One region of the Lederbergia graminis genome, then DNA from elsewhere that is predicted to be linked to it. Evidence: riboswitches for the same ligand, from Rfam matches in the RefSeq annotation. Region 1 holds a riboswitch; each other region holds the start of a gene.

The links. Region 1 has a riboswitch for cyclic di-GMP ahead of ACFPM4_RS02170 (WxL domain-containing protein). Riboswitches for the same ligand answer to the same signal wherever they lie in the genome.
Region 2: linked by a shared signal. The riboswitch ahead of ACFPM4_RS04685 (methyl-accepting chemotaxis protein) and the one ahead of ACFPM4_RS02170 (WxL domain-containing protein) in region 1 are both predicted to bind cyclic di-GMP.
Region 3: linked by a shared signal. The riboswitch ahead of ACFPM4_RS00480 (anti-repressor SinI family protein) and the one ahead of ACFPM4_RS02170 (WxL domain-containing protein) in region 1 are both predicted to bind cyclic di-GMP.

Annotation. Positions count from the first base shown of each region.
Region 1 is NZ_JBHSMC010000001.1:409,425-420,588, forward strand. Features, by position in the region: gene ACFPM4_RS02125 (heparinase II/III family protein) at 1-1,323, shown strand, start outside; gene ACFPM4_RS02130 (hypothetical protein) at 1,362-1,577, shown strand; gene ACFPM4_RS02135 (hypothetical protein) at 1,612-2,043, shown strand; gene ACFPM4_RS02140 (class I SAM-dependent methyltransferase) at 2,064-2,807, shown strand; gene ACFPM4_RS02145 (aminoglycoside phosphotransferase family protein) at 3,024-3,941, shown strand; gene ACFPM4_RS02150 (GNAT family N-acetyltransferase) at 4,032-4,856, shown strand; gene ACFPM4_RS02155 (PspC domain-containing protein) at 5,040-5,222, shown strand; gene ACFPM4_RS02160 (DUF3221 domain-containing protein) at 5,287-6,369, shown strand; gene ACFPM4_RS02165 (VOC family protein) at 6,428-6,835, shown strand; cyclic di-GMP riboswitch class I at 6,955-7,040, shown strand; gene ACFPM4_RS02170 (WxL domain-containing protein) at 7,128-7,688, shown strand; gene ACFPM4_RS02175 (DUF916 domain-containing protein) at 7,787-8,824, shown strand; gene ACFPM4_RS02180 (hypothetical protein) at 8,947-9,135, shown strand; gene ACFPM4_RS02185 (nucleoside hydrolase) at 9,210-10,121, shown strand; gene ACFPM4_RS02190 (TIGR01777 family oxidoreductase) at 10,143-11,036, shown strand.
Region 2 is NZ_JBHSMC010000003.1:28,810-39,973, reverse strand. Features, by position in the region: gene ACFPM4_RS04725 (dihydropteridine reductase) at 1-531, opposite strand, end outside; gene ACFPM4_RS04720 (hypothetical protein) at 643-996, opposite strand; gene ACFPM4_RS04715 (VOC family protein) at 1,378-1,761, opposite strand; gene ACFPM4_RS04710 (ArsR/SmtB family transcription factor) at 1,924-2,199, opposite strand; gene ACFPM4_RS04705 (polysaccharide deacetylase family protein) at 2,625-3,425, shown strand; gene ACFPM4_RS04700 (glucose 1-dehydrogenase) at 3,632-4,381, opposite strand; gene ACFPM4_RS04695 (hypothetical protein) at 4,531-4,722, opposite strand; gene ACFPM4_RS04690 (metal-dependent hydrolase) at 4,789-5,463, opposite strand; gene ACFPM4_RS04685 (methyl-accepting chemotaxis protein) at 5,596-7,293, opposite strand; cyclic di-GMP riboswitch class I at 7,718-7,802, opposite strand; gene ACFPM4_RS04680 (beta-L-arabinofuranosidase domain-containing protein) at 8,086-9,963, opposite strand; gene ACFPM4_RS04675 (helix-turn-helix transcriptional regulator) at 10,132-10,983, shown strand.
Region 3 is NZ_JBHSMC010000001.1:81,986-93,149, forward strand. Features, by position in the region: gene ACFPM4_RS00455 (toxic anion resistance protein) at 1-396, opposite strand, end outside; gene ACFPM4_RS00460 (5-bromo-4-chloroindolyl phosphate hydrolysis family protein) at 393-1,046, opposite strand; gene ACFPM4_RS00465 (YqkE family protein) at 1,260-1,517, shown strand; gene ACFPM4_RS00470 (class D sortase) at 1,556-2,173, opposite strand; gene ACFPM4_RS00475 (helix-turn-helix domain-containing protein) at 2,229-2,558, opposite strand; gene ACFPM4_RS00480 (anti-repressor SinI family protein) at 2,628-2,783, opposite strand; cyclic di-GMP riboswitch class I at 2,819-2,902, opposite strand; gene ACFPM4_RS00485 (aldo/keto reductase) at 3,142-4,071, opposite strand; gene ACFPM4_RS00490 (NUDIX hydrolase) at 4,195-4,749, shown strand; gene ACFPM4_RS00495 (endonuclease Q family protein) at 4,746-5,903, shown strand; gene spoIIM (stage II sporulation protein M) at 5,988-6,629, shown strand; gene fur (ferric iron uptake transcriptional regulator) at 6,754-7,218, shown strand; gene ACFPM4_RS00510 (YqzK family protein) at 7,503-7,823, shown strand; gene xerD (site-specific tyrosine recombinase XerD) at 7,831-8,724, shown strand; gene deoB (phosphopentomutase) at 8,805-9,989, shown strand; gene ACFPM4_RS00525 (purine-nucleoside phosphorylase) at 10,003-10,815, shown strand; gene ACFPM4_RS00530 (D-alanyl-D-alanine carboxypeptidase family protein) at 10,979-11,164, shown strand, end outside.

The DNA of each region.
Region 1 (11,164 bases):
TTACAGTTAATAGGTGAACATTTGGATCCGCTTATTAAGAAACGGGTGTATCAAGAGCTATATAAACGTATTTTTTGGCCATTTCAGCAGCAAACATTTGGTTGGGAAACCGCAACTCATAATTGGGCAGCTGTTTGTGCTAGTTCAATTGGTGCAGCTGCAATTCATTTATTACAGGACCACGAAGAGCTTTCCAGTATATTAGAACGAGTGCTTGTAACAATGGATTATTACTTAGAAGGATTCCAAGAGGACGGGACATGTTTAGAGGGTTATGGATATTGGGAATATGGGTTCGGTTTTTTTGTATATTTTGCTGATCTACTAAAAAAGAAAACGAATGATACAATCAACCTTTTTACATCTGAAAAGGTTCACCAAATTGCTCTTTTCCAACAAAAGACGTTCCTACATAAAAATAAACTAGCAAATTTTTCTGATGCAGTTCCAAGTAAAAATATTTTTATCGGCCTTAGTCATTATTTAAACACTATTTATGATGATGTCGAAATCCCTGAAAATGAACTACGTGCACATTATACAGAAGATCATTGTAGTCGCTGGGCTCCAGTAATCCGTAATTTACTTTGGTATCGTAAAGAGGCTAAAGGAAGTCCATGGAAGGATACCACTTTTTTTATGGAAAAATCTGCTTGGATACTATCGAGGAAAAATGGTCATGCATTTGCTACGAAAGGTGGAAATAATGAGGAGCCACACAATCATAATGATGTTGGTCACTTTATGTTACTAGCTGACGATGAAGTATTTTTACAAGACTTAGGATCAGGTATGTACACAAAAGATTATTTTGGTGCAAGACGTTATTCATATGTAACAAATGGATCACAAGGTCATTCCGTACCAATTATTAATGGTCAGTATCAAAAAGCAGGGGAGAAGTTTTCAGCAACTATTTTGGATGTTCAGATTGAACAAGATGTAGACCAGTTTTCACTCGATATGTCAAAAGCCTATAAACTGACAGAGTTAAACAAATTCACGCGTACATTTACTTGGGAAAAATCTGTAAAGCCTACTCTTAAGTTAGAAGATACATATAGTTTTCATCATCAACCAGAATCGATTGTGGAAAGGTTCATCACTCCGATATTTGAAATATCTAAACATGAATATGGAATTACATTACTCGGGAAACGAACTTTGAAAATTAACTATGATAAAAACAAGCTTAATTTAAACATAAAGAAACTTAATTACTTGAATCATTTTGGCGAAAAAGAGTACTTTTTTGCTCTAGATTTTACAATTATTAATCCGGCAAAATTTTGTGAGGCCCAGTTTGTTTTTCAATTTGAATGACAATTATTTGTATAGGAGAGAAAGGAGGTTATTTTTCCATGTTTAATATGAACAGGAAAGATTTGTTATTAATTTTAGCAGTTTTATTTATCTACTTGTTAATTGGTTATGTATTCGATATAGATCCATTAAAGGTTTTTATTTTCCGTGTAGACAGTTTCAGTATTAGTTTCTTTGGACTCATACTATGGATTGTTACGGTAATCCTAATTAGATATTTTCATCGAAAGAGTATAGAGAAAGTTGAAGATTAATTGACTTTGAATGAATCCTTAGGAGGATCACATAGTGATAAATAAAGGGACAATCATTATTACTCTTACAGGTATCGGCTGCTTGATTTTGAACTTTAATCATTTCTTGATGGGGAGTCCTGCAACTATTTTAAATTTAATTGCTACACTTGCTTATATCACAATTTGGATCTTTGTGTTAATAAACTCGGTAAAAATAAAAAATGGTAAGGCGCTAATTGTATATACTATTTTTTGGATTTTAACATTATTTTTCTCTATCCATATGGGATATGTTAATGTTACTGAAGTTCATGCAGATTGGGCAATTCCTTACGTAATTTTACTAATAACCCCATGGTATGGTATTCGCATTTTTGTTGATAGTTTTGTAATCGTATCGATCATAATAGCTTCTTTTTCTGCCGTAATGTTAACTGTTATTGCTGTATCATTCGTTAAAATGAAAAAAGTACGAACTAATTAAATATGTATTAGGTGGACGAAATGAATCTAATAAATTATGAGAATTTTTATAATAAAGTTGGCAAAGAAAATGGTTGGGATTTTAGTAAGTTGAAGGTCTTTGCAGAAGGAGTTCAATGGGATTTTTACGAAGAAGTAAGAAGCAAATCTCAAACTTCTGATGTACTTTTAGATATAGGTACAGGTGGAGGAGAGAATTTATTAAAAATCGCTCCTTATTTCCTTCTTTTAATTGGAATTGATTTGTCTCATGAAATGGTGGAAAGAGCACAATCAAATCTAAATAAAACTAGAGAGTCAAACGTTAGGCTTTTTCAAATGTCTTCTGAAGATATACAGTTCCCAAAGGAGTTTTTTGATGTAATCACGTGCCGACATGCTCCATTTTCTGCAAGAGAAGTTGCCAAGGTTTTAAAAGCTGGTGGTTTTTTTCTGACACAGCAGGTAGGAGAAGGGGACAAGTTTAATTTAAAGAATGCATTTAATGTCCCGCTTAAAAGTAATGATGGGACATTAAAAGAAAAGTATATGAAGGAATTGATGGAAGCGGGCTTTATGAATATTCAAAGTTATGATTACAATGCTATTGAATATTACCAAAGTCCTGAGGATTTAATATTTTTACTGAAACACACACCAATTATTCCAAACTTCGGCGCAAATAAGCAGGACTTTGAAACGCTAAAACATTTTATTAAAGATAATCAAACAAAAAAAGGAATACAAACAAATTCACAGCGTTTTTTAATAGTTGCTAAAAAGTAGGGTCTGTTAACGTTCATTGTTGTTAACAACTTAGTTGATTGTAGCGGATGTACACGAGACTCCTGCGGGAACAGCACGAGCCGAAGATCCACTTGGCAAAGCGGTTTTCTTTGCCAAGTTAGCTGAGGCCGTGCCCGCGGAAAGCGAGTGTACAGGAGCGAAAATCAATAACAGAGTTTAACAGAGCTAATAAGTAAAAAGGAGTGGATAGATTTTATGAATGAGCCAAATCTCTTCAAACAAAGTGAGATTGATCGTATTCAAAATCGTTTTGGAAAGAGTTTTTATCAAAAGGTTTTAAGAGATGTAGCAGTCTATTCCAACAGGTGGAATTTAATTAAACTAAAATTTATCCCTTCTTATTCAGCAAATATAGTTTTCAAGTGTTATTCTGATACCTTCGGTAATGTAGTATTAAAAATAGGGAATCCCTCATCAAAAGAGATACGGACAGAATTCAATACTTTAAAAGAGTACAGGGGTCAAAGATTCATCCATGTTTTTGAGGAAGATATTGAAAACGGAGTTATATTAGAAGAGTATGTTAAACCGGGAACTCCTTTAAGGAACGAAGAGTCCCTCGAAAAGCGACTTTCTATATTCTGTTCACTTTATGAAGGATTACATGTTGAACCAGAAAATGCAGCAATATATCCGACCTATATGGATTGGGTAAGTAGAATTACTGAATATATGAGTCGTAGACAAGATTTTCAGGAATTGTACTTATATATGAAAAAGGCAGAGGACATTTGCTTATCACTAACTACTAAATTTAGTAAAATGTTGCTTCTTCATGGTGATTTTCATCATGATAATATATTATTGGGTCATGACGGAGTGTATAAAATCATTGATCCTAAAGGGGTAATCGGAGATCCTATTTTCGATATTCCAAGGTTTATTCTAAATGAATTTGAAGATGAAATTACTCCTGATTTATATATGAAGATAAACAATGTAATTACCTTTCTAGAAAAAAGATTACATATTCCAAACGATATCATAAGGAAATGTCTGTTTGTGGAAACTGCAATGGGTATTTGCTGGTGTGTAGAAGATGGTGCCACATTAGAAAGTGCTCCAAATCTTATCCAAACAGTTGCCTTTGCAGATACTATATTAAAAAGTTGATTCATTTTTCATAAACTAGTTTGCTAACAGCTTTCACATTAGTTTCAGTTGTAGAACAATTCAGGAAAACTATTTTCGGGAAGTGATAACGTGTCGGTATTTTTAACGAAAGAGTTAGGAGAAAGATTAGAGGATGCGGAAGTAATCACTTTATTCTCACGTCTTTCAGCTATTAAAGAAATCGATGGAAATCCAATGCAAGTGGACATTCAAAGGTTTGGGAATGCAACTGCATTTTCAGCAAAAAATATACCTGGTCCTGCATTTAATACTGTAAAAGGTTTAAAAGAAGGAGACCAACCTTACATAGACGAAATAATCCAATTTTACAATAATAAGAATATCCCTGTACGCTTTGAATTAACTCCTGCTCATACTTCATCAGAATTACTTACATATTTAAATAAAAAAGGATTTTATCAAATCGACTTTCATTCATCCCTCTACATGCCTTTAAAATTAGAATTGGATAAACAATTAATGGTCCATGATATTTCTATTCGAGAAATTAAGAAAGAGGAATTTAGTATTTTTTCAGAAATATATACTAAGGGTTTTGGAATGCCCTCATTTCTACAAGGGGCCGTAGCCCAAAATAATGCTGTACTATTTGATCACCCTGGATGGACTTTTTATCTCGCGTTTTTGCAAGGTACCCCGATAGGATTAGGAGTCTTACATATAAATAATCAAATCGCAACACTCTCTGCCGCTACAACAATTCCAAGCTTTCGTAATAATGGAGTTCAATCGGCTTTAATTAAGCAACGTATGTATAAAGCATTAATGAAAAATTGTGAACTTATAACAGGTCAAGCAAAGTATGGGTCAGTGAGTCAAAATAATATGGAAAGAGCCGGTATGAAATTAGCTTATACTAAGGCGATTTGGGTGAATAAATCCGAAACTTTTTAGTTAATTATGATAATGGTATTATTGATGTAACAATATAAACAATAAGTTTAAGTAATTTTGAAGCATATTGAATTTTAATACGTATGTATTAATAGATGAATTACATTTGGGCAATTAACACTTTTTTCTTAGGTATATGTAAGGAATCCCAATTATAAATAACTTAAATAATGGAGGAATTTCATGAAAAAAAGATTACGTAGATCAGCGACAGATCGATCATTAACAGGTGTTTGCGGTGGGATTGCTGAATATTTAGGGGTGTCTTCATTTGGCGTAAGGTTATTATTTATCATTGTACCCGTTTCATTCCTTTTTTATATTATTCTTGCAAATACAATCCCAGACAGCAGATCATCTCTATAATCAACTATTTTACAAAGGGAAGTGCAAATAATTGAAAAGAGGTCGATATTTTTTTGTATTTTTGATGTTAGCAGTTATTCTGACCGCATGTAATACAAAGATGACGATCATCAATACATTTGATACGGAAATACAACCTCCCACAACTTATAAACACAGTCCGAAACCGTATGTTAAAGGGATTGAGGATATTGAAGTTTATAGTCTACCATTCGGCATTGATGGCTACGATGAAATGGAAACGTTTTATGAGGATACTAATAATGAGGTGCCATCAAAAATAAGACTTTTAACTTTTAATGTTTTTGGGACGGATGTAGTTGATTTAAATTACAACGGAGAAGATATTGAGATAGTTATAGATAACATTGCAAGTGACATAGGAGCGGAAGGTATTACAACCATTACATGTGAAAATATTATTAAAGAGACAAATAAGACAAGAATTAACTTCTTCGCTACTGGCTGTCCAGATTATCCTAATGGTACAACCGATCTTTTAGAAATAAACTTTGACTTGAAACGGTATCAATTTGATTTTCAATTAATGTATGGTGAAAAGCTTGTTAATGAAATAAATACATGGACGAATACCATTACGGAAAATAATGAAATACAAGCTTTAACACTGCCAACTGAAGTGAAACAAGAAGTATTGAAAAGGCTCATCTTTCAAAATCTCTTGGAAGCAGAAGGTGAATTCTATACTACATGCAGTGCAGATAATATTAATTCTTATAAATTTATAATGGGAGAAAGAGAATTCTATTGGAATAATTGTGATCACAGTAGAGCTGCGATTGAATTAACAAATATAGCTGAATATATCATCCAGCAAGCAAAACAGAAGCATGATAACCATTCTGAATTAATCGTTCAAGGTTATATTATCCAAGTAAATGAAGACTCACTCGTTATCGGTGAAAATTTGAACATACTAGAATATAAGCAAATTCAACAAGGTATTCAAGATGGTACATTAGATGCTTATTTATATGACTTTTTAGAGTTACAAGATATTAATACGAAGAAATTCAAAGCAGGCGATAAAATTCAAGCGACAATTGGCGGTGAAATAACAGAAGGAAAGCCAAGTATTGCAAAGGTGAAAAAAATTGAATTAATAGAAAAACCAATATTAGAGTGATTTCTGCATATTAGTAATCACTTTTTTTTGGTGAAAAAAATGGTTGGAGGAAAGTTCGATGGGACAAAAGTTAATAAGAGTAGGGACAACATATATTCCTGTAACAGATGTAGATATTGCAACTGAATGGTATGTTACAAGATTAGATGCAGAATTAAGTTATAAAGACAATGATAAAGCAATAATTAACCTTGCTGATCAAAGCTTTTTTCTTGTGAAAGCGAATGAAAAACAAACTGCAAATTTTATTGATTATAAAGGAAAAGAACAATTTTCGCTTACATTCGAAGTAAATGGTATAGATGCTTTAGAAAAAATACATAAAGAATTAATAAAGAAGGATGTTATTGTAGGAGATATAGAGGACAGAGGACACGCTGGAAGAAATTTTGTTTTTCATGATGTAAATGGTAATAAATTTGATGTTTGGAGTGAGCTGAGTCCAAAATATCACAGGAAATTATAAGCAACTTTGGTAAAAATCAATATCTATTCAACTCTCGTTGTTTTTAATATTATTAGTTTCAGAGAGAACAACAAAATAGGACATAGATAAATAGAGTCATAGTTTTGTTCTAATCTCATTCTTAATAAAGGCAAAGTTGCTTGAAAAACGATGACGCAAAGCCAACAGACCTAACGCGATTTGCTATGGTGGCTGGGCTGCTGAAGAATGGAGAATGAAACAGACTTTTTTTTGTGGAATTCGAAATTCTTCCGATGCAAAAACACAAATTTGTTTTGGAGGGATATTTTTAATGAATAAATTTAAAGAACTTGCTTTACGGATAGTCGCAATGGGGTTTGTCGTAGGTGCATTTGCAACTTCATCCTTTGCTAGTTCAACAGCAATTACAGGTGGAACATTACAAAAAACGGAGCCAACTATTGGAAATTTTTCAGCTGTTACATTAGATGGTACTATCCAAACAGCAGATGCAGATTTTGGTACCTTTACCGTAACAGATGCACGCGGAAGTGGTGAAGGTTGGGACATTTATGTAGAAGCAACTCAATTCACTACAGGTGAATTAGAAGGAGCAAAAACACTTCCATTAAATTCCTTAACTCTAAAGAAAGCGGAAGTTACTCCACTAGCAGGATCTTCTGATATAAGTACTTTTACAATTTCAGATTCAAGTACTATCGACAACGGTACTGGTGGTTATAAAATCTTATCAGCAAATCAAAATGGCGGAATGGGTAAATTCGATATTTCATTCCCTGAAAAGGCGCTTGTATTAACCCTAAACCCGAAAGATGTAAAAGCTGGAACTTATACTTCCACTATTACAGTTAACTTTAATGCTGGCCCATAATAACTATAATTTCTAGAGATTAAGTCATAAAGACTTGGTCTTTTTTTTATAAATTTTTCCATCTTGGGTAAAATACGAAAAGATTGGAGGTCTAGTTAATGAAGTTTTTTTATTCTTTGTTCGTAACATTGGTTACAGTATTTTTCCTTATCCCCTCTTTGCTAGTCAATGCAGATGAGAATATAGCGCCAATCATTGTGGAACCGATTTATCCCGATAATCAGATTAAAAGTACGAAAGGATATTTTGATCTAATTGTTGATGAAAAATCAAGCCAATCGTTAAACGTACGCATTAAAAACAATCAAAATAAAACGTTAATAGTTTATATTGAAGCGGCTAATGCGTATACGAATCCTAAAGGTGGAATCATGTATGAAGCGGAAATGTCTTCACCTCATACCTCTTTACTCTCAGATGCAATTCAACTGAAGGATTATATTACAGTTACAGACAGTGTCATCATTCCACCTTATTCTCAAACAGTCGTACCACTCACTCTTCAAGTACCTGAAACGAATGCGGCTACGATTTTAGGAGGGGTACGTTTTAAAACAATTAATGAAGATGCAAAAAAAGATAAGGTACAGAATAATGAAACAGCTAATTTTATCTTAAAAACTGAATCTGTTCATGCGATTGCAATTCAACTATCCCTCCCGAATGAGACAAAGCCAGATTTCACATTTGGAAGTGCTAGCTTCTCGCCAGAAAATAAAGGTGAAATTCTTTTGGAGATGATCAATAATGCCCATTACATTCAAAAGGATATTAATGGGACATATATTGTGAGTGATGAAAGAGAAAATACATTATTTAGCGGAGAATTTCAATCCATTAAAATGGCTCCAAAATCAAAAATCAATTTTCCAATATCATGGAACCATTCTGTCATGGAAGATGGTATGTATACCCTAGAAATCAAAGTAAATATAAACGGAATAGAAGTATTGGATAGTAAAACATTTTCCATCAAACAAAAAGATGTCCAAGAATATATAGAGAAAAATGGTGCAATTAATCCTAATGTGAAGGTAACAGAAAAGACAGCCTTACCTGTTTGGATATGGCTTATAGCAGGTTTTTTATTTGGTTTAATTATGTATTTAATTGGCAGAAGAAAAAACACTACATGATCAACTCTAAAAAAGAGTTGATTTTTTTGTTATTATTGAAGCCTTTACTTCCATTGATTCGTAAAAAGGTGAACCGTTAATAAAGGGGAGAGGTAGTGTTGATAATCCTAACTCTTGTACTAATGGCGATAATATTTTGGACTATTAGCATATTTCAGTATGTTAAGTTCTGGAGAAACTTTAAAAATATAAATGTCGGAAATGTTATCTCCAATGAATTTGTAGATGATTCAACTAAAAGTATTAAATTCGGTATCATATTTTTTGCGATCGGTTGTAGTCTTTCCCTAATTGCAATTTTATTGAAGTAATCTTTTAAAGGATTTTTTCTCTTGTTAGGAGAACTATCTAGTATACGACTCTTTAATATGGAGGCTAGGACTATATGTTTCAAAAGATGGACGATGTTACGTTACTAAGAAAATTAACTCCGCCAACATCCAAGGTTAGAATGATTCTGGATACGGATACCTTCAATGAGATTGATGATCAATTTGCAATTGTTTATGCATTATTTTCTCAAGAAAAATTACAAGTAGAAGCAATCTATGCCGCTCCATTCCTTAATAATCGTTCTACAAGTCCATTGGATGGAATGGAAAAAAGCTATGAAGAAATTTTAAGGATTTTAAAAAGAATTAATATGTCTCACGATAATTTTGTTTATAAAGGATCAAATACGTTCTTAAACAATGTAAATGAACCTTTACAAAGTGAAGCAGCTAATGATTTAGTAAAAAGAGCAATGGAAACACCAGATGATGAACTGTTATATGTCGTTGCAATAGGTGCAATCACTAATATCGCGTCTGCTATATTAATAGAACCAAAAATTATCGAGAAAATTGTAGTGGTATGGTTAGGTGGTCATGCTTTACACTGGCCAAATACAAGTGAATTTAATTTACAACAAGACGTGGTATCTGCCCAGACCGTATTAAACTGTGGTGTTCCGTTAGTATTAATTCCGTGTATGGGTGTTACCTCACATCTTCATACAACTCTTTCAGAAATGAAGCAATTCGTAAAAGGAAAAGGAGAAATTGGTGATTTCTTAACAATGCGCTTTGAAGAATACCATGACAATCACTACGCGTATTCCAAAGTGATTTGGGATCTTGCGGCGATTGCATATCTAGTCAATCATCATTTTATTCCAACGCAAATTATCCATAGTCCAGTTTTGACCGATCAGCGCACATATAGTGTTGATGCTTCTAGGCATTTCATCCGTTATGCCTATCATGTAGACAGAGATGCCATATTTAGAGATTTTTTTACAAAATTAGAGAAATAAGTTTGAAATGAGTTGTTAACTATGAAGAAGAAAATCGTGATTGCTGGAGGTACTGGTTTTATAGGTAAGTATTTTGAAAATAAGTTCAAAACCTTAGGATATGAAGTGAAAATTATCTCCAGACAATCTCCAAATATTTCATGGGATAATAAACATGAAATTGTTGATGCATTAGAAAATGCTGAAATGTTAATAAATCTAGCAGGAAAGTCGGTCAATTGCAGATATAATGATAAAAATAAAGCAGAAATTCTTAATTCAAGAATAAAAACTACTAAAATATTAGGAAATGCTCTATCTGAATGTAAAAATCCACCTGGTCTTTGGATTAATTCAAGTACTGCAACAATATACAGACATGCCGAGGACCGTGCAATGACAGAAATGGAAGGAGAAATTGGCAGTGGGTTTTCAGTAGATGTTGCAAAACAATGGGAGCAGACTTTCTTTTCATTTACTTTACCAAAAACTCGTCAAGTTGCTCTTAGAATTTCCATTGTATTAGGTGGAAGCGGAGGTGTCATGACCCCATACAAATATTTGGTGAAATTTGGCCTTGGAGGTAAACAAGGCTCTGGTGAGCAAATGTTTAGCTGGATCCATGTAGAGGATTTGTATAATATTCTTCTCTTTATTAAAGATAGAGAAGACATGAATGGAGTAATTAATTGTTCGACCCCAAATCCAGTCACAAATGAAACATTAATGAAAGAACTAAGAGTAGCATTTAATCGAAAGTTCGGTTTACCTGCAGCAAAATGGATGCTTGAATTAGGGGCAATTTTAATTAGAACAGAAACAGAATTAATTTTAAAAAGTCGCTGGGTCATACCAGAAAAATTATTACAGTATGGATTTTCCTTTCAGTATGACACAATCGATAAAGCATTAAACCAAATCATTGCGGAAAATTGATAGTTAAATGCTAAAAATCCACCAAGTAACGACTGGTGGATTTTTATTTGTTGATCCTAAAGTTTCATTTTTCAGACTGAAAAAATTCAATATATCGACATTATCTATCCATTTCACTTTACCTACAA
Region 2 (11,164 bases), on a different contig from region 1:
GTTTTGACGGCTATCGACGAACTGTGCTGTGAATTTCTTGTCAGGTGCAGATGTGAAAATTTCAGGGAATAAGAAATCTTTAGATGAATCAATGTTCAAGGAATGAATTTGATTAACGTTGTCTGGTCGGTCGAAAAACTCAAGTACTAACGGTCTGAACGTTGCCAAGCCAACCCCAGAAGATAGCAGGTAAATATTTTTATCTTCTCTTTTAAGCGGTACATTTGAGTGAGTTTTAAAAATTGCTACTTTACTTCCCACTTCCAGATTTCTTAATGTTGCTTTATACTCAGAGCACTGCTCTCTAATTCGTGTAGTGATACCGATTGCATTTTCGTGCGGTAACGTACAGATAGACATATGGCGTACAAGACCGCGGTTTGGTTTATCACCCGCATTGAAACCTTCCAGTCCCATGTGGGTATGAGATCCTTCTTCCCAAGTAAAGCCTTCAGGACAGTCAAGCATGTATGTTTTAATTTCAGGCGTTTCCTCAATAATCTTATTTATTTTCGTCCAATATATTTGCATAAAAGTTTCCCCTCACTCCATTTTAATATCCTTATATTCACTATACAATAAATGATAATAATTCTCAATTAAAAAGATTTTCTTTGTCTTAAATACATAATTAAAAGCGCCTTACTCAGCGCTTAATAACTCATCAATATATTTTTTGATTTCTTCTATCTTTTGATCGGTAGTCTTTTTTATTTCCTCTGTTTTTTCATTGAGTGCATTCTGATAATCACTACCGATTCTCTCTTGTAAATATTCTCTTGTTTCTTTTTCCATTCTTTCAATTTCCTCTTGAGTAATAGAAGAAACATCGTTTTTAATTTTCATATCTTTTTCAGATTGATAAACCTCAATTTCTTGTTTATAGGTTTCTTTCAATGCTGCAGCTGCATCCTCAATGTGATAGACTAGTGCCGCTCCTACTCCTGCGCCAATGAGTAGTATGACCAATGTAATTGCAAGTACTCTCCATTTCATTCTGTCAGCCTCCCAACCTTATTAATATAGATTATGTTCATTTGCTACCGCATTTCTTCTTAAAATTTCAAACCCCTTACCTTATTCCATCTTATTTTTGCAGGATGAATATATTCTCATTAATTTTGGACTATAAAAATAATCAGAGGCTGGGATGAAAACATTCGAACTGGGTGTAAATCTGAAAAAAGTTAGAGTATCTATAACGCTGCGGAAATACGCTTAGCTGATACTTAAATTCATATAGAGGAAAAATCCTCCCTGTGAGAACTGTACTCCTAAAGATAAAATAAAAAAGAACTATCATGAGTTAGATTCAAATGATAGTTCTTTTTTTTATTTTATCTAAATTAATTTGTCCCATTCACTAACATAAGTTTATTAATAATCGATAATTTGAATAAGATTTCCACATGTATCATCGAAGACAGCAATTGTGTTATTGCCCATCTTTGTCGGCTCCATTGTAAACTTCACATCATGTTTTAATAATCTATCGTACTCTTTTTGAACATCTTCAACACCAAACATCGTTGCTGGAATACCTTGCTCCATTAATTTACTTTGATAATCGCTTGCAGCTGGATTGTCATTTGGTTCTAGTAGAAGCTCAGTCCCCTCTTGATTGTCTGGAGAAACAAGCGTTATCCATCTAAATTCACCAGCTGGAACATCATGTTTTTTTACAAAACCAAGCGTTTCTGTATAAAAATTTAGTGCCTTATCTTGATCATCTACAAATATACTAGTAACAATAATATTCATATTATTTTTATCCTCCTATAATGACTGTAGTGTATGGTGAACTATACAGGAAGCTAGGAAGTTTCCACCATACCTTCATTTTTTGAACGGTCTGAAACACTCGAAGTAACTTCTTACACTGTAGTTTCCCCTTTATGTCTTCAGGATATATATTATTGTCTACTACTCAATCCATCCTTCCAACAAGTTTCTAAGTGGTTCGTTGTTGAATATTAATACTCGAAATTTCCCTTTTCGAATTGATGTTAAAAGACCTGCCTCCTCCAATACTGTAATATGTTTAGCTATCCCTTGACGAGAAATGCTAAGGTTGTGTTTCATAATTAGACGTGATGTAAGTTCATACAACGTCATCTCATTCCGTTCAGATAGTTCGTCTAATATAAGCCGCCGAGTCGAGTCAGCGAGCGCTTTGAATATTAAGTCTTTATCCCACATTATAAATTGATTATACGCAACCTATGGGTTGCATGTCAATAATAAGCAACCAAAAAGTTGTATATTATCATCAAAATATATTATCAGAAATTCCTATGGGAAAATTTCCCGTTATAGGAGATTCATTTTTACCCATCCTAATATAGGAGGTGGTAATCATTAAGAATCAAAATCCTATTGAGTATACTGGGAAGGTTTTAGACCAACGTAATAATTTGACTGGACCTGATCAAGGCAAAGCGTCATATCCAAAGCGGCCAAATTCTGTGTCCATCCAGAATCCAAAACGGAAGTAAATGAAGATTGACCCCTAAAGCAATGGCAAATGGGGTCGGTTTACATAGAGACAGGACTTCCATATTGGGAAACAAAGTGCACATGAAAAATGGGGAAGTAAGTAATTATTTCAAAAAGGAGATGAATGAATGAACGATCGAATACTAAAATGGTTATTAGTTGCTGTATGTATATTTTGTTTTCATATTTTAGATGGCATACCTGTTCATGCGAATATTCCCGACCTTAAAGGGGGCCCGGAAAAGCTTGAACGGAATCGTCAACAGCCTGTCGACCTAAGAATTTTACAAAAAAGATATCCAGATATATTTTTCTTACAAGGTCCTACTGACCAAAAACGGATTGCTATAACTTTTGATGATGGTCCTGACCCTCGCTTTACAAATGGTGTATTGGATGTATTAAAGCAATACAATGTTCCAGCAACTTTCTTTTTGTTTGGTTCCAGAGCTGTCGCAAATCCTGAAATAGTGAAGCGAATTCATAACGAAGGACATGTAATTGGAAACCATACATATTCCCATATTAACCTTGTCAAAGATGCCACCCCTGAAATACTGGAAGAAGAGGTATCTAAAACAGAAGATGCATTAAACGGGATTATTGGTTATCGGACAAAGTTATTTAGACCACCATATGGTTTCTTATACAATGAACTTGTAGAAAAGCTTGGCGAAATGAACTATTACGTAATCGCCTGGTCGGTTGATTCGTTGGATTGGCAAGAAGATCCGCCGGAAGTTATAACCTCAAATGTAGTAGAGAAAATTCACCCTGGTGCAATCATTCTCATGCACGACGGCGCAGAATCGGATGGAGATCGAACTAATACAATCAAAGCACTCCAACAAATTATTCCAGCACTGCAACAACAAGGATACAAGTTTGTCACCGTTCCGGAATTGTTGAATATTCAATTTAAGAAATAGAATGTATCATTCCGTTCTAGACGAGTGGAGAGGAAAGAAGCAGCAATGAATTCAAATGGATGATATATCACAGTAAGAGATTCTTGCAAAAAAAACAAAAAAAATATCCGAACTAACTTGCATTTATACAAGTAATAGTTCGGATATTTATTTCTCTGTTTTTTTGTATCTAACAGGCTGTAGTACTTCATGAAATAGATTTTAGTCTATTCCTCATATATCATTTTCCTCGTCATTCCACCGTCTGCAACAAGGTTAATGCCTGTAACGAAATCATTTTCATTGGCTGTTAAATAAAGACAGGCTCGTGCAATATCATCTGGTTTTCCTACTCGCTTTGATAGATGCTGTTCATGATCAATTTGGCTTAATTTTGCATAATCTCCCGTTTCAATCCAACCTGGAGAAATCGCATTAACGGTAATCCTATCTGCACTTAATGATGCTGCAAGGGCATGTGTAATTGCCACAATTCCCCCTTTTGTGGCAGCATAAGATTCTGAATTTGGCTCCGACATGATGGCCCTTGTAGAGGCAATATTCACAATAGAACCACCTTCCTTGTTATGACGCATATATTTTGCTGCTTCACGTGAACATAAGAAAACACTTCTTAAATTTGTGTTTATCATATCGTCCCATTCTTCTATCGAGATATCATAAGGTGACTTGAATAACCCCTTTCCTGCATTGTTTATTAAAATATCTATTTGACCGTATGTTTGATTAGCTACTTCCATTAATCTAACAATATCTATTTCCAGCCTTACATCTGTTTGTACGAAAAGTGCTTCTTTTCCCTGTTCTTTTATCGCAGAAACTGTTTTAGCACCTGCCTTTTCGTCTATATCTGCTATAACAACATTGGCCCCTTTTTCCGCATAATGAAAAGCAATTCCTCTTCCAATTCCACTTCCAGCCCCTGTTATGATTACTGTTTTATTAGAAAAATTCATTTTACTTTACACTTCCCTTTTAAAAAACATATCATTATTATTTTTTAATATAACACACAAATAGTACCTATAGATGAAACATTCTTTTCCAAGAATCCTATCTATAGGTACTATATTAAAATGCATTCATTACTTAGGAACTCTACTAATTATCCTCGCTTCTTCTTAAACTTTCGCTCGCTTTGCGAATCATCCTTTGTCTTATGTTTTTTCTTTTCATCTTCCATCTCTAATTTCAAATCTTCTAAAGGAATGTCATCTACAAACTCTTGACCTTCTTCTAATTTACCAGGTTCCATAGACTCTTCGTCTTTCGGTAATTTATTATCTTTGCTACTCATATGTTTACCCACCTCAGTTTATGGCTTTGTATTCTATAACCAATACGAATGGTAAGTAAACACCGATTACCTACTAACTCGAAAAACTTTATTGGAAAGTGGAGAGAGTAATTTAATCCCTTTTGGCGTGAACATATCTCCTATTATATGAGATAGATAAGCAAACATGGATATAAGAGCCAAGCCATCAACAGTTGTTTGAACTTCCAACAGATAAGACATATACCCCCAATACATCGTCGCCCAAATAGTATGCGTAGGTCCTCTATGGGCAAACCATCCCGCTACTCCTATGTATAAGGCAAACATAACCATCCACCATGATTCATTCGAAACTGCATAGTAGAGTAGGAATAAGCTTAAGATCGTCATTAATATATTTTTCAACGTTTCTTGGCTCTTGAGGGAAAGACCTATAATAACGACTCCCCACCCAAAAAGCAGCAGTTTGTTTTGCTGATTAAACCATTTTTCATCTAGAAATGACAAGAAGTTAAAATCTATGAAAAAGGTTAGGAGTGAGAGGATCATTAAAATCCCACCGACAAATACTCCGCCCTTTTTAATCATTTTAGCTGTTTTCGTTACTCGATTATTTAATATATTTCTTCCGTCTAAATCCGGAGCAAGGGATGCCACACCTGATGCCACTAATATGACAGGCAACGCTTCAAGTGGCTGGTTAATGCATGCCACCGCTCCTATTCCTAGCCCGATTGTCAAATGTGTTCGACCTTTCATGCTGCCACCTCTCCTTAGTTGTACATTGTCTCTTAATATAAGTTTAGCTTATCAATTGAATAAACAACATAAGGAAAACTACCCCCTTGTCAATAGGAGGTAGTTTATAAATTTTTAAGAATATCGGTTATTTTAGTTCACTTTGAATCGTTGAATTAATGCGTCGAGCGTATTCGCATTTTCTTCTAGTGATTTTGCACTCTCGGAAACCTCTTCCATTGACGTACTTGCCTGTTGGGTGGTCGCAGAAACTTGTTCCACACCGGCAGCACTTTCTTCCGAAACAGATGCGATATTTTCGATTGCAGAGTTAATCGTTTTTGTGTTGTCTAAAACATCATAAAGTGAAGATGACATGGAACGAATTTGTACTCCGACAGTTTCAATTGCTTCTTTTAGATTTGTAAATGTATCTCCTGTTGTTTTAATCTGGTTCGTACCTTCATCCACCAGTTTGTAGCCCTCATCTAGTGATTCAACTACTTGCTTTGACTCGTCCTGAATATCCGTTACAATCGATGTAATATCTGTAACTGATTCACTTACTTGTTCAGCAAGTTTTTGAACCTCAGTAGCCACCACTGCAAATCCTCTTCCTTGTTCTCCTGCTCGTGCCGCCTCAATTGCAGCATTTAGTGCAAGTAAGTTGGTTTGTGCCGCGATATCCTTGATGACATTTACTAGGTTTGAAATGTTATCCGTCTTATTGTCTAATCCTTTGACCATTAATAGAGATTGTTTCATTTTTCCATTTATCGTAGCCATTTTTTGAACAGATTCCTCCATGTAATGACTACCATTTTCTGTTAATTGAAGCATCGTATCAGATTGTTCCTTAACTGACTCACCTTTTAAAGCAACGTCCATAATTTGTTGAGAGAAGTTCCCCATATTTTCATTTAGAGTTGCCGAAGAATGTGCTTGTTCTTCCGCTCCTGCTGATAACTCTTCCATTGTTGTTGCAATTTGCTGGCTACCTGCTAATAATTCATCAGAGTATTGTGTTAGTTGCTCGCCTCTGTTCTTTACACTACCGGAAACATTTATCATATCTTTTACAATAGTAAGTAGACTTTCATTTGTTGAATTAACAGAATGAACTAGTTGACCTATCTCATCAATTGATTTTGTTTTTAACGGTTCATGTCTCAAATCTCCGTTTGCTATTTGTTTCATCCGTTCTACTACCATTTTTATTGGCTTCGAAATAAAGTGCGATGTGACAATTCCTACAATAATACTTAAACCAATAATTAGAGCTGTAATGACAGATGTTACATTTAATGATCTATTACCATTTAAGATAGTGTCATTTCCTAATTCAGTTAACTTTTGTTCACTCTCAGAAGCTAATTTTTCATATCCAATCATTAATTCACGAGCTTCCGGCGTAAGCTTTTCCAGATTTTTAAGAGCTAGGTCTTTATTTCCCTTATCATATTCATTGAATACTTCACTAGCTATGCTTTTACGCCATTCTACCGTACGATTCATTAGTGTATCGAATTCCTCGGTAACCTCTATCTCTCTAATTATCTTTTCTGCTTGTATCCCTTGCTCTGTATACTCATTAAATCGATCCTTAAAGTCACCACCAAATAATACGTAGCCTCGTGCAGTTCCAATTCTATTCGCAATCGTTGATACTAATTTGTCATTTGCTATTAATAATTGAACTTCGTTGTTAAGCATACTCTCAATATTTTTATTAGATTCTTTCGTAACAAAAAAGTTGTACACTCCTAAAATGACAACTAACAAAATAACAATGGAAAATCCAGATAAGATCTTCATTCTAATACTTTTAAAATTTGTAATTCTACTCATCATTTTTCTACCCTCATTATTCCCATATTTTTAATGTTTTTTTCTGTAGAAACTTTAACATGGCCATATTCGCAAGCTTTTCTCTTACTTATGTATGTATAACTTTACAATTCCTTTTTTATTTCATATTGAATAAAAACAAAGTCCATTTTCCTAATTTTCTACTCCTTAACAAAATGCTCTGTTAAACTCTGTTGTTGATTTTTGCTCCTGTACACTCGCTTTCCGCGGGCACGGCCTCAGCTAAGTTGTTAACAACAATGCACTTTAACAGAGCCTAACAAAAAACATAGAATTAGGCGTTTTATCCTAATTCTTCTTTAACTTGGCCATATATGATACAGAAACATAAAGTGTGAAAAAGATAACAATCTCGAAGTAAAAAAAAAGACCGCACCGAAAAAAGGGAGTCTTCTATCTCCGCTATTTCGGCAACCCGACTACCATAGCAAATTCGCCTTAGGTTCGTGGCTTTGCGTCCTTACCTTTCAATAAGTTTGCCATTATCTTATAGCCTATTAAATTAAGTTTTCTACATTAATTCTATTTATAGTATGACAAAATTAGTGCAATTTCAACAAATTTCGACATGGTTATTTGGGAAATATGTGAATATTTATAGAGAAGTAGACTACTGCGTATAGATATAAAAGTAGTAATATAGACAGAGGTCACTAGGCTATTTTTTTTAATGCAAATCTTTATTCAATGCAAAAAGATGTTTCCTAGAGACATAACTTTTCTCTAGGAAACATCAAGTCAAAAAATATATACCGACCTTAACATCTATTCTTTCTAGTTTTCCACATACACTTTCGATTTCACTTTAAAGTATATTTGATATGGCTCATATCCAATATCTCGTATTCTTCTAAATTGAATGGCTGGGTCTTGGTTTTCTGTCTTAAAGAAATATCTCCAACTTCCCCACTCACGTTCGTTTTCCAATGTCAGCTCTGAAGTGATCTCATTGATATCAGCAAACAAGATTCTTTCTTCCTGACAAATACCTGCCAACACTTCCGGTCCATAACGGAATGCACCCATATTCTCATCATCTGGTAGAGGTATAAATTGGATTCCAACCGGTAAGATGATGCTAACCTTATCACCATCAGACCATTGCCTTTCCATCTTATAAAAAACATTACACTCATTTGTTTTTCCTTGTAGTTCATTGTTTACATAAATCTTCGCTTCCGAAGTAATCCATTCCGGAATCCGATAATGAATGGCGAACTTCATGCTTTTAGGAGTCTTTATTGTAAAATCATACTTTCGGTATGTTGGGATATTTTCATATGAAGCAGTAATATCATTCAGAGCCTGGGAGCCTACAATATCGGATGATGTCAAACTACTCCCCGACATATTGTCTTGATTCATGATTAGTCGAATATCTTCTTCATTAATGGACGTGTTCAACTCAGAACTAAAATATTGGCACACATATATATCGTTATTGTCCTGGTAATAAATATTACGGTTCAAGGCTGCATTTGCTTGAACCATCGTACCATGGCAACAGAAAAAGCTTTCCGTCTCCGTGCTCCAATCTTTACGCAAACCTGCTTTCATTGGAAGGAAATATGTCAGCAATCCTGTGTACGGGTAGTTATGCTTATTACCAGTTAATCCATATTCTCTATAATAAGCCTGTGCCATGATGCCGTTATATAAGTTGTACTCTATATATTGTGCATAATTAGGATCATTTGTATATCTGAACAGAAAATCTGCCAAGCGGATCATGTTATATACTGTACAGTGTTCCTGATTCTTGTCTCCCAATCTTGCTTTCATCTTCATTTTTGGCATCCAAACTTCGCCAGCGGTCTGACCTCCAGTTGCAAGATAGCCTCTTTCTGTAACAGCACACTTCCAATATGCTTTGACAATATCAAGCCACCTTTCTTCCCCAGTAATTTCATAGGCTCTTGCACAGCCAAGTACTTCCGGAATAGTAGTGTTAGCATGCATATTAGTAAGAGGATCTTTTCCTTCTAGTAGTGGTTCAAAGAGGCGACTACGATAATATCTTTCTAATAAAGTACGATATTTAGCATCCCCTGTGATTTCTAGTAGTTCCGCCCAAATTTCGAGCATCCCTCCTGTTTCTGCATCCAGAATATCATCAAATTTTTCTTTTGAAAATGTACTGCTCCATTGTACAAACCAATCTGCAAAACTATCAGCAACTTCTAGCGCTTTTTTATTTCCAGCAAAGAGGTACATATCCACTAAGCCCATAAAAGTTTTATGTAGATTATACTGAGGTGCCCAAATATCCTTTCCACTAGCTATCCAATGGAGATATTTCTCCGGGATAGAACCTACCCATTTCCCCCCATTATCTTTTTGACATTCTGCCAACTCATCCACAATCAAATCCGCTTTCACTTTTAGTTCCGGATCACCTGTCTGATCATAATGAATGGCAGCCGCAGATAGCCAGTGACCCAAAAAATGACCACGCATCTGACATACAGGCGTTTCCCATCCCCCATGGGCTCCTGGAGGTATACTCCTTCCTGAAAATCTCCCAGCCTCTAATTTAAAATTAAATAGCAGATTATCATTCGTCAGTTTCATCAAGTACGCTCTGTTTGCTGCTTCCCTACGTCTTAGCTCACCATCATAAAGAGTAACGTTCTTACCTCTCAGTTCTCTCATAGCAAATCCCCCAATAGTGTTAAATTTCCCGCTCATATAGTTGGACTACAATAATATATACAATTTGAACTTTCTTAAAATACAGATTATCATTTATACATAGTGATTTATATGAATAAACTAAACTCTTTTTTACAATATTTCACACAAGTAGGAGGACTGATTCTGATGAGTAATATTATCTTTGAGTTACCACCACTTCCTTATTATGTAACCATTGGTCAGACAACATATGAGGCTGGTAATCAACATCCGAATCGCAGAAATATTGGCATATTTGATTTGCTTATTGTAACAGATGGCTGCTTGTATATTGGAGAAGACGACAAACATTGGGAAGTTGGACCCGGACAGTCATTACTCCTACTGCCTGACCGATACCATTACAGTACGGGACCATGTCAAATGGAGACCGCCTTTTACTGGATCCATTTCGACTATTCCGGTACCTATCGTGAATCTAACGAAGAAGATTATTCACTTCCAATTCGGCATGCTTGGAGCAATCCTTACAAATTGAAATTGCCACAATATACAATACTATCGAATTTCCCTAGAATAGAGCGACTCCTGCTTCAACTACTTGAGTATTCCAATCAAAGTGGGTCGATCAGTTATTGGAAAACACAGCAACATTTCATGGAACTGATACGATGTGTGGTAGGGGAAGGAGCAACTACACCATCCACAAAATCTGTCCTGAACCTAGCGGAGCAAACAGAGGCATATCTACGTAGTCACTTTCAAGAAAACCTAAACAATGAGACGCTATCCCGAGCGTTGAATTATCATCCTAATTACATCGTTCGTTGCATGAAAGATATCTACAAGTGCACTCCTATGGAATACTTACTGCAATACCGAATAGAACAAGCAAAACTCCTCCTCATAAAGACAGAATGGTCGGTAGCCGACATAGGCGCACACGTAGGATTTCAGTACACCCCTTATTTCTCAAGTTGCTTTAAACGTCATACAGGATTGAATCCGCTCGCCTTCAGAAAACTACACGCGGATTAGGTGAAGATATCCAAATTGCAATGACTGGAACATAGGAAAGTAAGTGACAAACATGAATAATAAACACTTCCGTTTTAAAGAGGTTTTCATTTTAAATAGGAAAAAGAATGGCATGTCAAAGCTGTTTTCAGCTTGCACGCCATTCTTTTTTGTTATTCCTAAGTTTATGTACCGTTGATAA
Region 3 (11,164 bases), 330 kb from region 1:
AAACATCTTCGCAAAGAAATTCTTTTTCTCAGGTGTTAATTCATCCGGATTTACATCGCGAAGCTTACTCATTAAATCATTTAAAATATCCCCAATAGGACCGATATCTTTATTTTGAACGTGATCCAACATATGGGTAGAGAAGTTCAATAGTTGGCCTTGTGCTTGAGTACCGTAAGCAATCACGGCCTGATGATTAGCTGGATCAATTTGTTTTGCAAGTTCTAGTGCTCGCTTTCGATTTTCCTCAGGTAATGTATCAACTAAGCGTGCAGGTTTGGCCTCCACCTTAGGGGCAGGCTGTGGTACGAGCTCATCATCTCCAAATGGATTTGCAAGTAAGTCATCTAGGCTATCTGTTTTTAAAACGGAATTCGTTTGATTATTTTCACTCATTCTTTCGTGCTCCTTTCATCATCAAGCGGCTTGTAGTCCAGTTTTTTTAGTGAATGTTTAGCAACATCTAATTCAAAGTTTAAGTCATCAATATCAGCAGATAAAACATGGTATATATCTTTTTTTATCGATTCGCTTAAATCCTCTAGGGTGCTTTGCGTTTCTTTTAAGGAAATATACATTTTTTCATTTTTAACAGGTTGTGCAGCAAGCATTGCATAACGTTCAGATAATTCTACTACAGAATCAAGATGATAGAAGAAAAAACGTTCTGCACGATAAAAACGACGAGGATCTTTATTAATAATTCCAAACATGCGTTTCGAAAGTTTTGTCAATTCATATAGCTGCTTAAACGCACCCATTGTTCTAACAGAGAAGAACGCTTTTTGTAGTCGACTGATTTTTTTCTTTGCGTCTTGTAAATTTCTTTGAATATAGGCATATTCTTTTCTTGTTAATTTATTCTTTTTCAAAAATTTATAATTTATCACAGTTTTAATTGTGAAAAAAGTAATTCCACCGATTGCAATTGCAAGGAGAGAGGAATTAAGAAAATTCAAATCAAAACCAAGTAATAAAATTAACCAAATAATAAATGTTTCGCCGGCAGTAAACATACCGAGAAAAAATGAATAAATAGACCTCAACATGCATCGACTCCTATCCCAAACTATCCTTACATTATTTACGGACTGATGGTAAGAAAAGTTTCACCTATATATCTATTATAAGTAATTAACTGTGCTATTTAAAGTATAGAAAGCGATAAACAAAAAACTATAAAAACATACGTTGAAAAGATTGATTTACAATAAAAAATGTAAGACGATAGGAAGTAGAGGAAAAAGGGGTGGATGAAATTGGCAAAAAGAAAACAAAAACAACCACAGCATAATAAGCAGAAAAAAGATTCAGATGCGCTCACTTTAAAAGATGGTCTAAATATAGAGACGTTAGAGAAACTCAAACAAACTCAAAAACAATTGCTCGAGCAAGAAGAAGCGAAAAAAGCGGCTGAAAAGGCACGTTTACAAAAGGAAAGAAAACAACGTGAAAAAAATAAATCTTTCGAGGAATTATTAAACGAAACATCACTGAACTGGAAAGATTTTAAATAATATAAAGGCTTGGTTCCACATGTGGAAACCAAGCCTTTTTAAATAGATTCAGGCGATTCAATTCTCTTTGCTGTTAATACATAGCGATCAGGAGCATCGCCAATAAAATAAAACGGATAACAAGTTGATACAGTTAGGATTTCGTCAGGAGCAGTAGAGCGAATAACAGTTGTATCATCAGCATCTACGATTTGAGAACCAATAATTTCATAATAAAAATCCCCATAAGGCATTTCTACATGAAAAATATCACCATTTTCTAAATCACCTAATTTACGGAAAACAGTATCACGATGGCCAGATAATAGTATTTGATCTGGTTGACCTGGGAACACAGTATTGGAATAATGTCCAACACCTTTTTCTAGTTCTTCTTCATCTGTACCTTCGATGATAGGAAGTTCCGCATCCAACTTAGGGATATTTAATATGCCAATTACTTCGCCTTTTTCAAAGGAAATATCCAATACTTCTGTTTCATTCTTAGGTATCTCCTTTTTGAGACCTGACTCATGATGAACTAATTCTTTTGCTTGTGCCAATGAAAGATTCGTTTTCTTTTCTACAAGATAAATGTCTTTCAGTGCAGTAGCTACTAAGATGATTCCAGTCAAAATCAAAACAACGGAGACAAGTTGAAATAGTCGCTTCCGCATAATAATCGTGAACACCATCCTTAATAGAAAGTATAGAAGGCTACTATTTGATTTATTATTTATTTCTCATTTTCCATTTATTGAATTCAAGAAATTCACGAAATTCCTGTTTGGATATACCGGAAGACATTGCTTCACGGACAAGATCTTCCCAGTCACTATCAAGATTTGCATCTTGGTTTCCATCTGTTTCTCCATGCAGTAATGTTTGAACAGAGATGTTTAAAACGGCAGCGACTTTTTCAAGAAATTGTATAGAAGGGTTCGATTGGATATTGCGCTCGATCGAACTTAAATAAGATTTTGCAACACCAGCTTTTTCGGCTAATTCTGATAAAGACATTTTGTTGATATTTCGATATTCACGTATGCGTTCACCAATCATGTATCGTCACCATCCTTCGGGTATATTATAACATATAACGAAGGCATGTTTCATATTTAGAACAAAAAATCATTTCAATTTTCCAGTAGATGTTGATGGAACAACATGAGAGCGCTCTCTAAAAAATTGGCGAATATTTTCTACACTTATTCCTGACTCTATAGCAGATACAATTAATTCCACCCATTCCTCATCTAGGTGAATATCTTTTAGTGTTTTACCCAATGTTACCCCTCCGACATCAATAGTTTAGGTATGTTTTAGGTAACCCAGCCGCCGTAGTTCCTACCGTAGGCCTGTGGCTTTGCGTATCTGCCTTTCGATCAGACTTGCCTTTATCTTTGAAACATATCACTTTATACCTATATTATAGCTACTCCAAAAGTAACAATCTCAAGAAAAATGTCGATGTCGAAGGGTTTTTTATAGGGTGTATTATTACGCTACATATATCGAATCGTGTCGAAAATAGACGGTTTAAATAAAACGGAAAAAATTTATGCGTGATGTCTATAAAAATAAGGGTGAAAATTGTTAAGAAAAACAGTTATTACGATCGTTTTGTTGAACAAAATTTATAAAGTTATCTATGATTGGTATAGATGCTTTTCTTTGTAATCATTTCAATATATGCAAGCTCTTCTTTTGATAGCGGAAGCGCGTTAACTGCACGAGCATTGTCGCGAATTTGTTCTACTGAACTAGCTCCTGTAACGACAGATGCGACTTGGTCATGAGCTAAATTAAATTGTAATGCGATTTCATTAAGAGTACGAGTATTTGTATCTAAGAGCTTTGCTTTTAAACTATTAATGATTTCCTTTACTTCTAAAGCTGAATAATCTAAATAACTTTCCCAATCATAGTGTTCTGCTTCTAAACTTTCAATCATTTTTTCACTAAGCAAACCTTTTGCAACAGAACCACGCGTTACAATACTAATATTATGTTTCTTTAAGAAAGGCATAAGTTCTTCAGGACGTCGATCAAGCAGACTATATTGCATCATGTTACTAACAATATTTGACTTTTCTGCGAAGCTACGTATGACATTAGGGCGTATAGAGGATATTCCGTAGTACCGAATAAGTCCTTCTGCCTTTAATTCTTCAAAAGCTTCAATTGTTTCGTCAATAGGATCATCAATGGTACCACCATGGAGTTGATACAAGTCTATATAATCTGTATTTAGCCGGCGGAGGCTTTCTTTTACAGCATTTTTAATATATGACTTTGATGGATCCCAGTGCCATCCATCTTTTTTCTCCGTCCATCTATTACCAACTTTCGTTGCAATAATGACTTCCTCACGGTGAGGACGTAAGATGCTGCCGATTATTTCTTCGTTTATTCCATAATCATATAAGTCAGCTGTGTCAAAATAATTAATTCCCTCGTCCAGTGCAGCTTCGACTATATAAGTAGCTTTTTCTTTATTAGTACCTAGTGACATACAACCAAGTCCAATTTTTGATACAAATAAATCGGAATTGCCAAGTCTTCTTTTCTCCATAATTCCTCCCACCTTCACATTCGTTTACTTTCTATATTAACTGATATAATTAGATGAAAACAAAATTAAAGTTCTGGTAACACTATGCTATGATATGGAAAGGTAAAATTAGGGGGGAAAACAGTGAAGAAATTTGAAGAAAAAACAATTAAGTCAGAAGCGATTTTTTCAGGGAAAATAATTCAATTGCAAGTGGATGACGTATTACTCCCAGATGGTAAAGAGGCGAAACGAGAGATTGTAAAACATCCAGGTGCGGTTGCTATCATTGCGTTAACCGCTGAAAATAAGATAATAATGGTAGAACAGTATAGAAAACCACTTGAACGGTCCTTACTGGAGATTCCTGCAGGAAAGCTCGAGGTTGGAGAAGAGCCCAAGTTAACAGCTGAACGAGAATTAGAAGAAGAAACAGGTTATCGTGCTGGGAATATAGAGCATCTTATTTCCTTCTATACTTCTCCTGGTTTTGCTAATGAGCTACTCCATCTTTATATTGCAACAAACTTAGAAAAAGTGGAAAACCCATTAGCCGGAGATGAAGATGAATTTGTGGAACTTCATGAATTATCATTAGATGACGCGTTAAAGGCAGTGGAAACAAAGTGGATTTATGATGCGAAAACTGCTTATGCTGTCCAATACTTACAAATGAAATTGGCGATGATATCAAAATGAAACAATATTTTACGGATTTACATATACATATCGGGCGTACATTTACAAATAAACCAGTTAAAATTACTGCTAGTAAGACGTTAACCTTAACAAATATTTTACAAGCAGCAAAGTTTCCGAAAGGATTGGATATTGTAGGGGTAATAGATTGTCATTCCCCAGAGGTGATTGCAGAAATAGAGCAATTGCTAGACTCTGGACAACTTGTAGAGCAGGAAGGAGGAGGTTTTCGTTACGAGGATGAAGTAACTTTAATCCCAGGCTCTGAAATAGAAGTGTATGATGATAATTGTCAAGGACCGATTCATGTATTGGCATATTTTCCAACTCTGTCTGTATTAAAGGAGTTTTCATATTGGCTTCAATTGCGAGTGAAAAATCTGCAATTAAGTACTCAGAGGATGTACGAAAGTGCACTTGTTTTACAAGAAAAAGTGAAAGAACTTGGTGGTATCTTTATCCCTGCACATGTATTTACTCCTTTTAAAAGTTTATATGGAAAAGGGGTTAACAAATCACTAACAGAAGTTTTGAATCCGGATTTAATAGATGGAATAGAACTTGGATTAAGTTCTAATACCGAAATGGCAGATCAAATAGCGGAATTGCATCATTTTATCTTTGTCTCAAATTCAGACGCACATTCATTAGCGAAAATTGCTAGAGAGTATCAAATTCTCGAACTAGAGGCACCAACTTTTCAAGCTTTATTAAAAGCATTGCGCCAGGAAAGTGGAAATAGAGTAATCGCGAATTATGGATTGAATCCATTTTTAGGCAAATATTACCGCACAACATGTGCTACATGCTTTGCCCCACAAGAAGCAGAAACATGCCTGAATTGTGGTTCTACTAAATTCACTAAAGGTGTTTCTGAACGAATAGCACAATTAGCAGATGCAAAGAACTTGCCGGAAAGACCACCATACATTCATCAGGTTCCATTGGAATTCATCCCAGGACTTGGACCGAAGGCGATGGAAAACCTTCTCTATCATTTTGGGACAGAGATGAATATACTTCATCGAGTCGAGGCGGCTGATTTACAAAAAGTAGTAAAACAAAATTTAGTAGAGTTAATTATTGCTGCTAGGAGCGGTACACTAGAGTTAACAGCTGGTGGTGGAGGGAAATACGGAAGTGTAAAAAAATAGTATAGGAAATAATAGATTCTGGAGTCATATATAAGTTCTGTCCTTCATAAATTATATTAACTGGAGGACAGGAGGAAATAATAGATGCGCAAACGACTCTCTTCTAATCTTATAACTAGGCATTTACAAGAACATTCATCCATATATTTATTCCTTATGGTGTTATTCTTAATGGGGATTATTTTTGGGGCTATCATGGTTAATAGTTTATCGGATCATCAAAAAGAAGATCTATTTTATTATTTAAATCAATTTTTTGGACAAGTGGAAGAAGGGGCAATGGTCTCATCGCAAGATTTGCTAAAATTAAGTTTTCTACACAATTTGAAATTTGCTGGTTTAATCTGGATATTAGGGGTATCCATCATCGGACTTCCACTTATCTTTGTCTTATTATTTATTAAGGGGATTGTTGTTGGTTTTTCTGTAGGGTTTTTTGTTAATCAAATGGGATGGCAGGGCTTATTACTTGCTTTTGGTTCTTTATTGCCTCAAAATTTATTTATTATTCCTGCGTTCATTTTCGTTGCAGCTTGTTCGGTATCTCTATCGATAAAATTAATTAGAAAAATTTTTATTAGACAAACATTTTCATTTCAACTAGTACCAGTATTTTCAAGATATGTTCTTGCTTATATTGCTACAATATTAGTGATAACAATTGCTGCAAGTATTGAAGCGTATCTAACACCAGCTCTAATGAAAGCAATTATTGCAGGGTTTTAAATATCGATTTTCCTGTCATGCCAAGTCTCCCTTATTAAGTTCTATTTAATAATTATTTTAGTTTGAAAATAATAGTCAATCTGATATAATGAAGGGGATAGTGGCAAGGGAGGATACATATAGAATGGAAAGTCGAATTGATAGAATAAAAAAACAATTACATTCCGGAAGTTACAAACTTACTCCTCAGCGTGAAGCCACGGTCCGAGTTCTATTAGAACACGAAGAAGACCATTTGAGTGCAGAAGATGTCTTTATGCTTGTAAAAGATAAAGCACCTGAAATAGGTCTTGCTACAGTATATCGAACATTAGAACTATTAACAGAATTAAAAGTAGTTGACAAAATTAATTTTGGTGATGGAGTATCAAGATACGATTTACGGAAAGAAGGCGCAGCACATTTTCATCATCATTTAGTATGTATAGAGTGTGGTGCAGTTGATGAAATCCAAGAAGACTTACTTGAAGATGTAGAGAAGATTGTGGAACGCGACTGGAATTTTAAAGTTAAAGACCATCGTTTAACCTTTCACGGAATTTGCTGGCGCTGCCATGATAAGACTGAAGATAAATCAGAAAATGAATGATCAATTAACATTACTAGACCGTAGACAGTCTCGATGAAATCGAGTTGCCTACGGTCTTTTTTGATATAAAGATTTTGTTTTTTAGTAGCCATAGAGTTCGATGAGGTATGGCGAACACCCTATGGAATCATAGGGATGCTGTTACTTTACTCATCTTTATGAAGACAGTTTTTCATTTTTATCTAAATAATTGTCCTCATATATAAATTGTCTACCACTAAATTTCAATGTTTACCTCGATAGAAAAGGTTTTTTATATGTTTTTATAAAAAATATCGTTCCGCATGAATAATAAAAGACAAGCTGGACATATGATGGTAAAGGAAGAATTTATCTTTAACATACATAAAACAATGCCTTCAAAAGGGATGATTATAATGAAAAACATATTTAAGACTTTTTTTAAGACCTTTCGAATTCTAATATTGTTTATTGGATGCACGATCCTCTTCTATTATGGTATTATGTGGATAAATCAAGAATACCAAAATTATAAGCGTTATGATGAGCCAGAGGGTAAAGCAGTGAAAGCTTTTCAACCAATTGAGAACGAAGGGAATGATTGGTTTTCTCGGCTCTTGCTTTTTTATCAGAATGGAGAGTAGGGTATAGATGCAAGATCGATTGCAAGATTTCATTCATTTTATGATGGTGGAAAAGGGGTTAGCTCATAATACGATTATTTCTTATGAAAGAGACTTAAAACGCTATTTACAATATTTACAGCAAGTGGAAGAAATCCAAACATTGAATGATGTTAGTCGTATTCACATTGTTCATTTTTTAGCTTTTCTTAAACAAGAAGGGAAGTCGGCTAAAACAGTAGCTCGACACATAGCCTCTATCAGAGCATTTCATCAATTTTTGTTAAGAGAAAAGGCTGTTGATCAAGACCCATCCGTGCATATAGAGACACCTCATATGGAAAGAACATTGCCGAAGGTTCTGAATTTCAAGGAAGTAGAATTGTTACTGAATACACCAGATGAAACTACTCCGTTTGGGATACGAGATAAAGCAATGCTAGAGCTTCTTTATGCTACAGGAATACGGGTAAGTGAACTAATTAATCTTGATTTGGAGCATGTACATTTAACGATGGGTTTTGTACGTTGTATTGGGAAGGGAAACAAAGAAAGAATCGTTCCAATTGGAAATATTGCCGCAAAAGCAATTGAGAATTATTTACATTCCTCACGTTCAAAATTACGCTCCGCAAAACATAAAACAGAAGCATTATTTTTAAACCATCACGGTAATCGTCTCACAAGACAAGGGTTCTGGAAAATAATTAAAAAGCTAGCCGCAGAAGCAAATATTGAAAAAGATCTTACTCCACATACGTTAAGACATTCCTTTGCTACCCACTTACTTGAAAATGGAGCGGACTTACGCTCCGTCCAAGAAATGCTTGGACATGCTGATATATCAACTACTCAAATATACACTCACGTGTCAAAAACAAGGTTGAAAGATGTGTATGCCCAATATCATCCACGCGCCTAATAAAAGAACTGACAAATTACCCTGTTAACTCTTCGTTAACAGGGTATGATAATGGTATCTTAATGAAGGAGGAGCAGTTGATGGAACAAAAGCAGTTTAACAGAGTCCATTTAATTGTATTGGATTCTGTCGGTATTGGCGAAGCTCCAGATGCAAAGCAATTTAATGATGAAGGCGCCGATACGCTTGGACATATTGCAGAAAAAATGAATGGGCTCAAAATGCCGAATCTCGAAAAATTTGGGCTTTCCAACATAAAAAAAATTAAAGGGATAGAAACAGTAGAAACACCAATAGCGTATTATACAAAGATGCAAGAAGCATCGAACGGAAAAGATACGATGACGGGTCATTGGGAAATAATGGGTTTAATTACAACAGAACCATTTAAAGTATTCCCAGATGGTTTTCCTAATTCATTATTGAAAGAAATTGAACAATTCTCTGGCAGAAGCATTATTGGTAATATACCTGCAAGTGGAACGGAGATAATTGAACAACTTGGGGAAGAGCATTTGGAATCTGGTGCATTGATTGTATATACTTCTGCTGATTCCGTACTACAAATTGCTGCCCATGAGAAAGAAGTTCCAATTGATGAATTATATCGGATTTGTGAAAAGGCACGTGAGTTAACATTAGCGGAAGAATATAAAGTAGGAAGAATTATTGCGCGCCCTTTTATTGGTGAGCCAGGTAACTTTAAACGTACTTCCAACCGTCATGATTACGCTTTAAAACCATCTAGTAGAACTGTTATGAATGAGTTACAAGATGCAGGATTAGAGGTAATTGCGATTGGAAAGATTAACGATATTTATGATGGTGAAGGGGTAACAAAAGCGATTCGAACAGTTTCAAATATGGATGGGGTGGACAAGTTATTGGAGGTCATGAACTCTAATTTTACTGGTCTTAGCTTTGTGAATTTGGTGGATTTTGATGCCTTATATGGCCATAGACGTGATCCAATTGGATATGGAGAAGCATTGCAGGAATTTGATGCTAGAGTTCCAGAGATAATGCAGAGTCTACATGATGATGATTTACTTATCATTACAGCAGATCACGGAAATGATCCAACACATCACGGCACAGATCATACACGAGAATTTGTACCGTTACTAATTTATTCGAAAAAATTTGATAATGGTAATGAATTACCGTTACGTCAAACATTTGCGGATGTTGGTGCTACAATTGCACATAATTTTAACGTATCTTGGCAAGGTGCCGGAACAAGCTTTTTAACAGATTTGGTATAAAGGGGAATGCATAATGTTAGATAGAATAAATGAAGCTGCAACATATATACGCAAACAATATTCAGGTTCTCCTAAAGTTGCCCTAATACTCGGGTCTGGCTTAGGAGTACTTGCAGATAAAATAGAGCAACCTGTTAAAATTCCTTATGAAACAATCCCTCATTTCCCGTTGTCAACTGTAGAGGGACATGCAGGTCAACTAGTAATGGGAACATTAATGGGAAAAGAAGTTATAGCGATGCAAGGAAGATTTCATTATTATGAAGGCTATTCATTTAACGAGGTCACTTTCCCTGTTCGTGTGATGAAGGCTATAGGTGTGGAAGATGTGATTATTACCAATGCAGCAGGAGGGGTAAATGAACAGTTTCAACCTGGAGACTTAATGATTATTACCGACCATATCAATAATATGGGAGGCAATCCCCTAATTGGACCAAATGAATCGAGATTCGGCGTTCGTTTTCCAGATATGTCAAATGCATATAATAAAGAACATATACAGTTAGTGAAAGATGTTGCAAACAATCTTAAGATAAATGTCCAAACAGGTGTTTATGTAGGAAATACGGGTCCAGTTTATGAAACGCCTGCAGAGGTGCGAATGATAAGAACGCTAGGAGGGGACGCAGTTGGTATGTCAACTGTGCCTGAAGTAATTGTAGCTGTTCATTCTGGTATGAGTGTTATCGGAATATCATGTATTTCCAACATGGCAGCAGGAATATTAGACCAACCGCTTTCTCACGACGAAGTAATAGAAACAACTGAAAAAGTTCGAACTAACTTTCTCCAATTAATTGAAGGTATCGTGAAAGAACTTTAATTGTAAAATACAAAAGCTGAAGATTCTTCTTCGGCTTTTTTTCATGCCTTTTTGTATAAATAAAGTTAGTCTGGAGAAAATGGGGCTATGGAAAACATTTCCGTAAGAGAAGGATATTATTGGAGGGGTTAGTGTGAAAAGAATAACATGTGTATTCATTAGTATGTTTATGATTCTAGCTGTATTTTCGCAATCTGTAATAGCCGAGGAAAAACAAAGTAATCAAGTAGAACTTTCGGAAGATTCAAAGTCAGCCATTCTTATTGAGAGAGATACTGGAACCATTTTATATGATAAAAATATTCATGAAAAATTACCCCCAGCATCGATGACAAAAATAATGACAATG